Candidatus Scalindua japonica: one gene and its partner. The protein of the gene in region 2 interacts with the protein of the main gene of each other region in a pairwise test. Links are inferred from orthologs where the notes say so. Each region holds a gene or a part of one and is shown on either strand. Other genes may lie near its edges.

The links.
Region 1: the proteins of gyrB (region 2) and gyrA interact in binary tests that used the Escherichia coli proteins (3 or more experiments, as listed by UniProt). The link is inferred for Candidatus Scalindua japonica from one-to-one orthologs.

The regions. Positions count from the first base shown.
Region 1 is NZ_BAOS01000010.1:96,305-102,256, reverse strand. The notes cover bases 1,152-4,294. They hold gyrA (DNA gyrase subunit A), read right to left. Parts: upstream 3,895-4,294; coding sequence 1,408-3,894; downstream 1,152-1,407. Other genes in these bases: SCALIN_RS06405 (MBL fold metallo-hydrolase), read right to left, coding at 3,891-4,294. Outside these bases: SCALIN_RS22000 (hypothetical protein), read right to left, coding at 25-192; SCALIN_RS06415 (HamA C-terminal domain-containing protein), read right to left, coding at 363-1,016; more of SCALIN_RS06405, read right to left, coding at 4,295-4,601; SCALIN_RS06400 (nucleoside-diphosphate kinase), read right to left, coding at 4,633-5,835. UniProt on the Escherichia coli protein: A type II topoisomerase that negatively supercoils closed circular double-stranded (ds) DNA in an ATP-dependent manner to maintain chromosomes in an underwound state.
Region 2 is NZ_BAOS01000027.1:74,111-80,007, forward strand. What follows is about bases 1,802-4,889. They hold gyrB (DNA topoisomerase (ATP-hydrolyzing) subunit B), read left to right. Parts: upstream 1,802-2,168; coding sequence 2,169-4,610; downstream 4,611-4,889. Other genes in these bases: dnaN (DNA polymerase III subunit beta), read left to right, coding at 1,802-1,815; SCALIN_RS13795 (DciA family protein), read left to right, coding at 1,824-2,141; dapF (diaminopimelate epimerase), read right to left, coding at 4,643-4,889. In the rest of the region: chromosomal replication initiator protein DnaA, read left to right, coding at 1-381; more of dnaN, read left to right, coding at 709-1,801; more of dapF, read right to left, coding at 4,890-5,473; SCALIN_RS13810 (UDP-glucuronic acid decarboxylase family protein), read left to right, coding at 5,862-5,897. UniProt on the Escherichia coli protein: DNA gyrase negatively supercoils closed circular double-stranded DNA in an ATP-dependent manner to maintain chromosomes in an underwound state.

The DNA of each region.
Region 1 (5,952 bases), on a different replicon or contig from region 2:
TATCAACATGATGGTTGTAACTGTTTAATATATTAACCACCTGCAGATGTAAACGATTGCAGTTGTGCCTGCACCTACAATAAGTAATGACTTGATGAGTTTCCAGAAAAATGCGCTCCATTGGACAAAGTCTGGAGTATCTCTAGACTCTTCTGTCGTTTCCTCTTCTATTGTATTATTTTCTTGTGTCATGTTATTATTGTAATAAGTGTTTGAATATATTCAAATAATAAAAAGCCAGTATATTTAATAATGTTTGATTTGCTCTATCCTCACATTTGTAATCACAAATTTCTGTATGTCCCTATCGTTTCTCTTTGAAAGATGATCATTCTTCTCGAAGTAACGAACCAATACATTTTCTAGAAAGTCATCTTAACATTCGCATTTAAATTTGATGTTATCAGCTCCAAATCGCCTTGTTGTACGGATTCTGCAGATTGTGGATCCAGCGAAAAATCTTTAACACAGCTTAAACAATTATCCATAGCTGTAGACATTTTTTTGTACATTTTAGACTCACCCCAAAAGAGATTTAGTTTACCCTTCTCGTTATCAAATTTTACGTGAATACCATCTGCCCCTTGATAATGAACTTGACCTGATGTTTTAAGAGTCATTTTACTAATTAACTGAGGTATTTTTAAATATTCAAGCACTAAGATATACAGTAGTGTTTCTCCGCCTTCACCAGTTTTCTCTAGATCAGTAAAAAGAGTTTTTGCTCTCTTCTTTAGTGCAAGAACCTTTGAAGCTGAACCTGTGTTATTAAAATAGTTTCTGGCTTCATCAATATCTTTTTTGGGAATCGCATAATCGACAAGCTTTGTATCTATAAACTCAACAAGATCTTTAAGTCTTAACTCTCCATTTGCATCGACTCTAAGGCTATAGCAATATCCTTTACTATTTGTTCCTTTAATTTCGATATCACAAGAAACTTGTTGAAGTCTGGAGTTTATTTCACCATAAGAACCAATTAAAAGATTATCTATTGCTTTTTCTATTCTATCCATTTACACAATCCAATTTCATATGACAACCATTCCTATCGAATTTCAGAGCAAAAATTAAGGATTTTATCAGTAGTTGAGTTGTAGTATTACTATAACGCAAGGAGCGTCACTTTAAATGTCCTCACGCAGAGCGTGGGCATTAAGGGTTATCATGTGAAATGATATGTCCTTCATTTCGGAAGGATTCCAGTATTATTTTTGGAGTGCAGTGACCGGAATGTCTGCTGCGCCGGTGTCTCTGCTTTAAAACGTATCATCACGCCTGCCTGCCATAAGTCGGGCAGGGATGATGAAACCCAAATGGCAACGCTATATAACTCATGTATAAGTTCGTCTGGCCTGTCCGACTTATGGCAGTGGGAGAAACTGGCACTACGAATTTCCGTACTAATTAATCAGTTTGCTCTGGCTGTTGTGGTTCTGCTTCATCGGTTCCGGTATCTTCTGTCTCTTCTTCCTCTCCACCTATAACCGGTGCGACAGATACAAGTTTGTCACCTTTTTTCAGTGAAATTAGTGTTACACCCTGAGTATTACGCCCTATTGATCTTATAGTACTAATGGAGGTACGGATTACCATGCCGTTTGCCGTCATCATCATGAGTTCATCTTGATCGCTGACATTCATCAGGGCGACAACTTTGCCGTTTCTCTCAGATGTCTTGATATTAATGACTCCCTGTCCACTTCTGCGCTGGATCGAATATTCACTGTAGTCTGTTCTTTTTCCAAATCCGTTCTCACAGACGGTTAAGAGTGTCGCGTTTTTGTCAACGACAACAATGCCTTTAACTTTGTCATCACCCTTTAATCCTATACCTTTGACGCCGCGAGTCGCGCGTCCCATGCTTCGTACATCGTCTTCCGGAAAGCGGATCGCCTTACCATTTTCGGTACCAAGCACAATTTCCTGTCCTCCCTGTGTCAGTTTAACACCTATCAGTTTGTCACCATTGTCGAGGAGGATAGAGATTATTCCGCCTTTCTTAGGGCGGCCAAAAGCGCTGAGGACAGTCTTCTTTATTATTCCATTCCTGGTTGCCATTACCAATTGTCTCTCGTCGAATTTGCGAACAGGAATCGTGGATGTAACATTCTCGTTTTTATCTAATTCAAGAAGGTTAACTATTGCTCGTCCCTTTGCTATTCGGCTGGCGTTGGGGATGTCGTATACTTTTTGCCAGTATACTTTTCCCATATCCGTAAAAAACAGAATATAGTCGTGTGTTGACGCGATAAAGAGATTTTCAACAAAATCACCTTCTTTCATACCCGCACCGGTAACACCTTTTCCACCTCTGTGTTGTTTTCTGTACGTGGTAAGAGGTAGCCGTTTTATGTATCCCTCATGGGTAATTATGACGGTAACATCCTCTTCGGAAATGAGGTCCTCCATATTGAGTTCACCAATATCACCGATAATTTGTGACTTTCTTTCATCTCCGTATCTTTCTTTTATTTCGTGGAGGTCTTCCCGGATAATGTCCAAAACAAGGTTCTCATTTTCCAGGATAGATTTGTATTCCCTGATGTTTTCACAGACTTTCTTATACTCCTCTTCTATCTTGGATTGTTCCAGGTTTGTTAATCTCTGCAGTCTCATTTCAAGGATTGCATTTGCCTGTCTCTCTGATAGGGAGAACCTCGATACCAGGGAATCTCTGGCATCATCTACGGTTTTTGATGCTTTTATGAGTGCAATAACTTCATCAATATTTTCAAGGGCAATCCTTAGTCCTTCCAGGATATGGGCTCTCTCTTCTGCACGATCCAGCAGAAAACGTGTGCGGCGTCTGATTATTTCCTTCCTGTGAGTAATATAAGCGTTAAGTAGCTGCTTCAGGTTTAACGTTTCAGGGCGGCCTTCCACCAATGCTATCATAATAATGCTGAAGGAGTCCTGTAGTTTTGTATGTTTATATAACTGGTTTAGAATAACCTCAGCTTCCTCGTTCCTTTTTAAGACGATAACGATTCTGCTTCCCTCCCTGTCACTTTCATTCCGAACATCTGTTATGCCCTTTATCACATCGTTTCTGACTAATTCTGCAATCCTCTCTATTATTCTGTCCCTGTTAAGTTGATAAGGAATTTCAGTTACCACTATGCTCTGTTTGTTATTTTTTGATGTTTCTACATGAGACTTTGCTCTTACGGTTATTATACCTCTGCCTGTTTTGTATCCGTCTTCTATTCCTCGAACTCCGCATATTAACGCCCCTGTTGGAAAGTCAGGTCCTTTTATTATGGTCAAAAGTTCATTTATGGTTACATCCGGATTATCAATGACTTTTATTATTCCGTCGCATACCTCATTTACATTATGGGGAGGTATGCTTGTCGCCATACCAACGGCAATACCTGAACCGCCATTGCATAAAATATTTGGAAATTTTGAAGGAAGCACTGATGGTTCTGTTCTGGTGTCATCGTAATTCGGGGTGAAATCGACGGTGTTCTGCTTTATATCCTCCATCATTTCTGCAGAAGCGTGTGTCATCTTGGCTTCCGTATATCTCATAGCAGCAGGTGGATCGCCATCAATTGATCCGAAATTTCCCTGGCCTTTTATCAATGTATATCTCAAGCTCCAGTCCTGCGCCATACGTACAAGTGTTGGATATACAACCTGCTCACCATGTGGATGGTAATTTCCTGTTGTATCACCACATATCTTTGCGCATTTTCTGAACTTGGCGCCAGGGCCAAGATTGAGGTCGTTCATTGCGACAAGTATCCTTCTCTGTGATGGTTTAAGTCCGTCCCGCACATCAGGCAATGCACGGCTCATAATAACACTCATCGCAAAGGTCAGGTACGACTCTTTCATTTCCTCTTCTATGAGAATGTCCTTTATATTTCCTTTTTCTTCTATCATTTAAATCTTTCCTTTTCGGCTTTGACTGTTGTAGATGATCCGTGTCCGGGGTAAATAACCGTGTTCTCATCCAGCTTAAAAATACACTCTTTAATTGATTTGAGTAGATGGTTGTGGCTTCCTCCCGGTAAATCTGTTCTGCCATATCCTCCCGCGAAGAGAGTATCTCCTGAAAATAGTATCGGAGCTTCTCCATTATCCGTAGAATCAGTATATATTCCTATTCCACCGGGCGTATGGCCGGGAAGATGCAAAACCCTGAATTCATAACCATTAAGTTTGATTTTTTCATCGTGGCTTAGCGTTCTACATGCCGGAGGTGATGAATATCGTTTTCCCCCCAGAAGTGAGAGGTTCTTGAATGGGTCTTCCAGCATCTCTGCATCATCCGTATGAATACATATTTGAATATCCGGAAATTTTTCCTTCAACTCCTTGTTCGCACCAATGTGGTCCCCATGCCCATGGGTATTAACGAGAATGACTGGACGAAGTTTGTTTTCCTCCAGGTAGCCCACTATTGTTTCGGTATCTCCACCGGGGTCTATGATCATGGCATCTGAACATTTCAACGAAACTATGTAACAACAAGCGTCCAGAGGCCCAACTTCTAATTTTTGAATATCCAACATGATAATACTTGATAGTTCCAGATAAAAGCACGAACAAAAAAAACCTGCATCCCGTTCAGGACAGGGCTTGTCCATGCAACCCATTTATAAATCTAATTAACTTTTACTAGGAAGATCCGCTCTTCTTAATATATCGATTAATTATCTGCTTAATATCACAGGTTTTAGTCTCTTTATTGAATCCTATGATTTTTCTTTCTCTTATTACACTATTCGTGGAATCAGACGCGTGTACGGCATTTTTTCTTATATCCAGTGCATAAAAACGTCTGATGCTGGAATACTTCGCTTTCCTTGGATCTGTGGCTCCCAATAGTTCACGGATAGTCTTAATTGTATTTATGCCCTGGTACAGTATTGCGATACAGATAGTATGCTTACCATCAGAAGTTTTCTTGGTTTCAGCAAAGGGAGAGGGTTCACTGCCGGTCATGTATTGCAGTATGCTGTTGAATTCACCATTTACTTTTGGCTTCTTCATCTGGGCTGCCATATTATTCAAAAGTTCATCCGTCAACTCAAAAGAAGTGAAGTCCTCCTGTTTTAATGATGCCTTTAATTTTTCAACCAGTTCCGGTTTAAATTTATCATCGAAACTACTATTGAAGAAGTCTTTCACGGGGCCATAAAACTCTTCTGCCTGTTTAGTGCTTAAGTCAAGGAGTTTGATGCCGACTATATAGAAACCGGTCCTGGAAAACATACTTATAATATTTCCGGCACGCGGATCATGTTTTTCAAAAGGTTTAAGTATTATGAGTGAAGTTTCCGGCTTTCGGTTTTTACCAAAATCAACAACATTTTCCAGAATACCTCCATCACTCAAAGAATATTTCGCGAATAACTTAAGCTGCTTGATGTTTGTTGCCTTGTCAGCGGATGTAAGGACTGCAGGCTCGAAATAGTCTACTTTTCCGTCTTCAGATACAATAGTGTCACCGAAAGTACCCCTGATGGTATCTCCTCTTAATGGGTCTGATGCGGATCCAATTACTTTATTATGAAGAATATTAACCGCGTTTTTACCTTCGAAGAGGAGAAGCATAGCTCGGTTTGTCATACCAAGTTTATTATTTTTTCTCAGCATGTTGTTTACATAATCTATCATTACCTTCTTCCATACGGCTTTCATCTTCTGAGCCTCGATAGTTTTTATATATTCATCCAGGAACTTGTCGCTGGGAGTGTACATTCTGGCGCCTACAAGTTCCAGATCAGACAAAGATAAAAGTCTGCATATTATGCCACCTGTTCTGCTTTTTAATAAGCTATACGGAGTTATTAAAGCGTAAGTTAATTCTTGTTTCATTTCCACCTATACCTTCCTTAAAGTTTAATAGTTATTTGGTAAATAATTAGTTTGTAAAATAAAATGACGGGCAGTGTACATATTTACTAAAACTCTCCCTGTATTTACGGGGATGTA
Region 2 (5,897 bases):
AAATATGCGAAAATGAATGAAAGCAAGATAGACTTGAGCCTTGTAAAACAGATAATAAAAGGTTTCTCAAAACAGAGGCATGATATAGGTATCGAAAAAATACTAAACACCGTTACAAAACATTACGGTCTCCAACTTTCTCAGCTTCATTCTAAAAGAAAACTTAAATCAATTACATTACCAAGGCAGATTGCAATGCATTTGGCAAGAAAATTTACCAGCTTATCATTAGGGGAAATAGGTGGCTATATGGGTGGTCGCGATCATACAACGGTTATGCATGCAGATGATAAAATAAAAAAACTCAAGATTATCGATCGAAATATATCTTCAACATTAAGAAAGTTAGAAAATTCTCTTATTAAACAACAAGAGTACTGATTAATTGTTCATATGTTGTAAGCAAAATTCTCAATATTAAGAACCAACAAAACCAGATACGTGAAAAGTAATAGTTTTGTGTACCAATTAACGAATATTCTGACAAGTAACTTACATGAAGTTTTATAAATGTATACCATTAATAATCAAATCAAAATCTTTGTAACTTTATTTTTTATAGCTTGTTATAGAATTATTAATAATATTTTTTCTTTTAACTGTGACTGTTAATAGTAATAAGTATAATAGTTTTTAAATATAATATAATATATTATATAAAACATAGAAACATTGTGCATTAAAACCATTTAAGCTTAATAAAATATAATGAAGATAATATGTAGTAAAGAATTTATAAGAAAAGGGTTTCATGCAGTAGAAAATGTTATATCCGGTTCAAATATAAACCCAATGTTACAAAATGTTAGAATTATTGCTAATAATAACACCTTAGAATTATCAACAACAGACATGGAAGTCAGTGTCAGTTATTTAATTGATTCTGTTGAAGTGATAACACCTGGTAAAATGATTGGACCAGAAATACAGATTTCTTCAATTGTTAAAGAATGGACAGAAGAAACTATAGAAATAACTGAAGAAGACAAAAAATGTGTAATAAAAGGAAAGGATAATTTTTTTAAGATTTTCTGTTCAGACCCGGAAGGTTTTCCAACAATTCCCAAATTTATTGAAGAAGAATATATAGAGATAGATAAAAATGTTCTCCTGGATATGATAAAAAAAACAGCATTTATTATTTTAGGGGATAGAACAAAACATGGAACAAGCGGAATTTTTCTAGACATAAGTGATAATCAAATAAAAATGGTTACAAATGATGGAAGAAGGCTTAGTGAGGTAAAGAAGAAAATAAATAATCCTCATAGTATTTCAAAAAACTGCATAATACCAATAAAGGGTATATTACAAATGCAGAGAATTGCAGGAGAACAGGAAGAGGATTTAATAAAATTAAGAATAGAAGAAAAACGCATATTTATAAAAACAAAACACTCAACATTATGCTCTCAGCTGTTGGAAGGACAATATCCAAAGTATGAGGAAGTAATCCCAACTAATCTTGACAAAAAAATATACATGGATAGAAACCAATTTTCATCGGCTATTCGTAGAGTGTCTATTATGACAACTGAAGAGTATAAATTACTGAGATTTAAATTTTCAGGTGAAATACTTGAAATAAGATGTTTGTCACCGGATGTAGGAGAGTCTAAGACTGAAATTCCAATAGAATATTCAGGAGAAGATATGGAGATAGGTTTGAATCCAGAGTTTTTATTAGATTATCTTAAAAATGTAGATTGTGACAGGATTTTGTTAGAGTTAAAAGACCAGGGAACAGCCGGGAAGTTAAAGGTTGGAACTGGATGTATTTATGTAGTAATGCCTATGAGCCTCGGAGAAGAATAGTAAATATTATGAAACAGTTCAGAAGAAACAACACAGAAGCGAAGAAGCTGGGTGATATATTGAGTAACTCAGTAACGTTGGTAAAAAGAGCAGGAAAGCAAAATAAAAACCTGAGAGAAAAATGGAAAATTGTGGCTGGTGAATTAATATCAGGTCACACGGAAGTAAGCGTGGTTAAGAGCGGAGTTCTTTACGTAGAGGTTGATTCAGCAACATGGCTCCATCATTTATCTTCATTCAAAAAAGAAGAGTTGTTAACATCAATACAGAAAGAATTTAAAATAGGATATATATCAGATATAAAATTTAGAGTAGGAAATTTTTAATAAGAAGGAATTTGAGGTTTAAGTGGAATGAGTGAAATAGAAAAATATGATGCAACTTCTATAAAGGTTTTAGAAGGAATAGAAGCCGTAAGAAAAAGACCAGCTATGTACATAGGAGATATAAGCGAGAAGGGTTTGCACCATTTGATAGAGGAGGTGGTTTGCAACAGCGTAGACGAAGCCATGGGAGGGTTCTGTGATAATATTACGGTAAAGTTGAATATTGATGGAAGTGTCATGGTTCTGGATGATGGAAGAGGTATTCCCGTGGATGAACATCAGGAAATGAAGAAGCCGGCGTTGGAGGTGGTGATGACGACTTTACATGCCGGTGGAAAGTTTGAGGGTAAAAGCTATAAAGTATCCGGCGGATTACATGGAGTTGGGATATCAGTAGTAAACGCGCTGAGTGAGTGGCTGGAGGTAGAAGTACGGAGAAATGGGCATATGTATGTACAACGATATGAGCGTGGAGAGACAAAAACGGCACTCGAGGAGAGAGGAGCTACAAAGAAAAAAGGAACAAAGATTATTTTTAAACCAGACAGCTCTATATTTGAAACAGTAGAAATTAGTTACGATATTGTCAAAAAAAGAATTAGAGAACTCGCCTTTCTTAATAAAGGACTTTGTATTACCATTATAGATGAAAGAACAGATACGGAAGAGATATTTAAGTATGATGGTGGAATCAAGATATTTATAGAGGAAATGAACAAAGGGAAAGATCTGATCCACAAAGATGTGATACATTTTGAAGGTAAAGAAAAGGACATAGCAGTGGAGTGTGCAATGCAATATAACGATGGTTACAGTGAGAGCGTATTCTCTTTTGCTAATAATATAAATACAATTGAGGGCGGAACACATTTAAGTGGTTTCAGGACAGCATTGACAAGAACATTAAATATGTACGCAAAAAATGCAAAGTTATTGAAGGACGGCAAGGCGCCAACAGGTGATGATTACCGGGAGGGTCTTACTGCCATTATAAGCGTAAAAGTTCCGGAACCACAGTTTGAAGGACAGACAAAGACAAAGCTGGGAAACAGAGATGTCCAGGGATTGGTAGAGGCATTGGCAAATGAGCATTTGAGTACATATTGCGAGGAGAATCCTAAATCTGCAAGGATCATAGTAGGCAAAGTATTGGAAGCTTCAAGAGCAAGGGAGGCTGCCAGAAAGGCGAGAGAGTTAACAAGAAGAAAGGGAGCGCTTTCCGGGTCGGATTTGCCGGGAAAACTTGCGGATTGTTCCAGTGATGATGTAGAGTCTACAGAATTATTTATAGTAGAGGGTATATCCGCGGGTGGAACGGCAAAGCAAGGTAGAGATAGAAGAAATCAGGCAATATTACCGCTTAAAGGGGTGATCCTGAATGTTGAAAAAGCAAGAGTGGAAAAGATGCTGAACAATGAGGAGATTAGAACTCTTATAAGTGCTATTGGGACGGGCATAGGTATCGATGAATTTGACCCAGAAAAACTAAGGTATGGGAAAATTGTCATAATGACGGATGCGGACGTAGATGGTGCGCATATTCGAACATTGTTATTAACATTTTTCTTTAGACAAATGCCAGAGTTAATAGATAGAGGAAATATTTTTATAGCGCAACCACCACTATACAAGATAAAAAGGAAAAAAAGGCAGGAGTATGTATATGGAGATAAAGAGTTGCAAGATTCTTTGATAAACATTGGTATCGATGAAGCGGTTGTTGAGACATGTGATAAAGAATCAATAAAACTATCCGGTGATAAACTGAAAAAATTCCTTGGCCTTTTAGAAAAAATGGAAGAGTATAACTGGCACTTTATTAAAAAGAAACAACAGAGTAAAAAGAGCCTCTCTTTCAGGGAATATCTGGAAAAAAATGAAAACGGTAATTTTCCGAAGTATAGGGTCGCGTACAATGGACACGAAAAATATATTTTCTCTGATGATGAGTTGAATCGTTTAGTAAAGGAGCTGCAGGAACAGAAAGGTGACGATGTTGAAGTAAAGAGTGTTGATGAAGAAAATGATACAAACGGTAAAGATTCAATAGAAGTACAGGAGTATCATGAAAGTGGAGAAATTGCGAATACCGTAAAAATGATAGAGAAAGAGGGATTTAAAGCAGAAGACTTTTTTAAAGGACTGGAAGAAAATGCACCACCGCGAGCAAAGTTGGTTTATGACGATATAGCGTCGGATATCTACTCACTGGGAGAGCTCCTGCCAAACATAAAAGAGTTGGGGAAAAAGGGTCTTGATATTCAGAGATACAAGGGTCTTGGAGAGATGAATGCAGAGGAGCTGGCGTTAACCACAATGAACTCTTCATCAAGGACCTTATTGAGAGTGAAGATAGAAGACGCGATAAAGGCGGATGAAACATTCACTATATTGTCCGGAAAGGACGTTAAACAGAGACGGGAATATATTGAGACACATGCATTGGATGTTAAAAACCTGGATATTTAACAGGTAAATAACACAAAGATTATAAATTGTTATTATTTATCCCACTCTCCTGTAAATACAATTTCCGCAGGACCAGTCATGTAGGTTTTATTATCATCTGTCCATTCCACCATTAATTTTCCTCCTGGAAGCAGTGTGTTTACTACTCTTTCTGTAAGGTTGTTCAGGACACACGCGACACCTGTAGCGACTGCCCCAGTGCCGCACGCAAGTGTTTCTCCGGAGCCTCTTTCCCAGGTGCGCATTTTAACCTTATCAGCAGAAATCAGTTGTACAAAATGGGCATTAATTCTTTCCGGAAAAAGTTCATGGTTTTCAATAGCTTTACCTGTAACTTCTAAATCTATTGAATCAACGTTATCAACAAAGGTAATGCAGTGAGGATTACCCATGGAAACACATGTAATTTGTAAAACAGCATTATTAACCTGAAGCGGTTCATTTATAACCTGTGTATTGTCACCGAGCATCGGTATCTCATTTCTAAGTAATTTTGGGGCTCCCATTTCTACTCTAACCTGTGTAACTTCGTCATTGTCGATTGTAAGTTTTATTGTCTTCAACCCAGCAGACGTTTCAATTGTCATTCGATCACTTTTCTTTAATCCGTATTCATACATATATTTTGCCACGCACCTGATACCGTTACCGCACATCTGTGCTTCGCTACCATCCGCATTAAAAATACGCATCCTGGCGTCTGCTACTTGTGATGGCACTATCAGTATCAATCCATCACTACCGATACCAAAGTGTCTGTTGCTTACTGCGATTGACAGTTCTGCCGGATTGTCTATCTTTTCTTCAAAACAGTTGACATATACATAATCATTCCCTATTCCCTGCATTTTAGTAAATTTCAATTAGTATCTCCCTCATAATCGGTTGATCACAGTTTGCATATTTCAATTAATTATTTTACTGATTTTAGCAAAGCAGTTTTTTTTGTCAACTTATAGTAATACAAAGTAAAAAGTGCCTACCCGTCTGCCAATCAGTTCTTGCAGGGAGTTTGAAATGAACTAACGATGTAGAATTGTTTTTTTGAGGTAGTACAGTGACCGCCTGGCCACCTGCCTGTTGGGCGAATGTTACTGTTTTAAAACTCATCATACGTATGGATGCACTCCATATTTTTTATGCTTGCACTGTTTTAATAACGTAGTAGAATTACACCAAATAATTTAATTATATAGTTTTTTTGCTGAGAAAGCGACTTAACTTGAAATACAAATCAGTCAGGATAAAAATATGCGTACAATGATTACAGGTGGAGCTGGGTTCCTT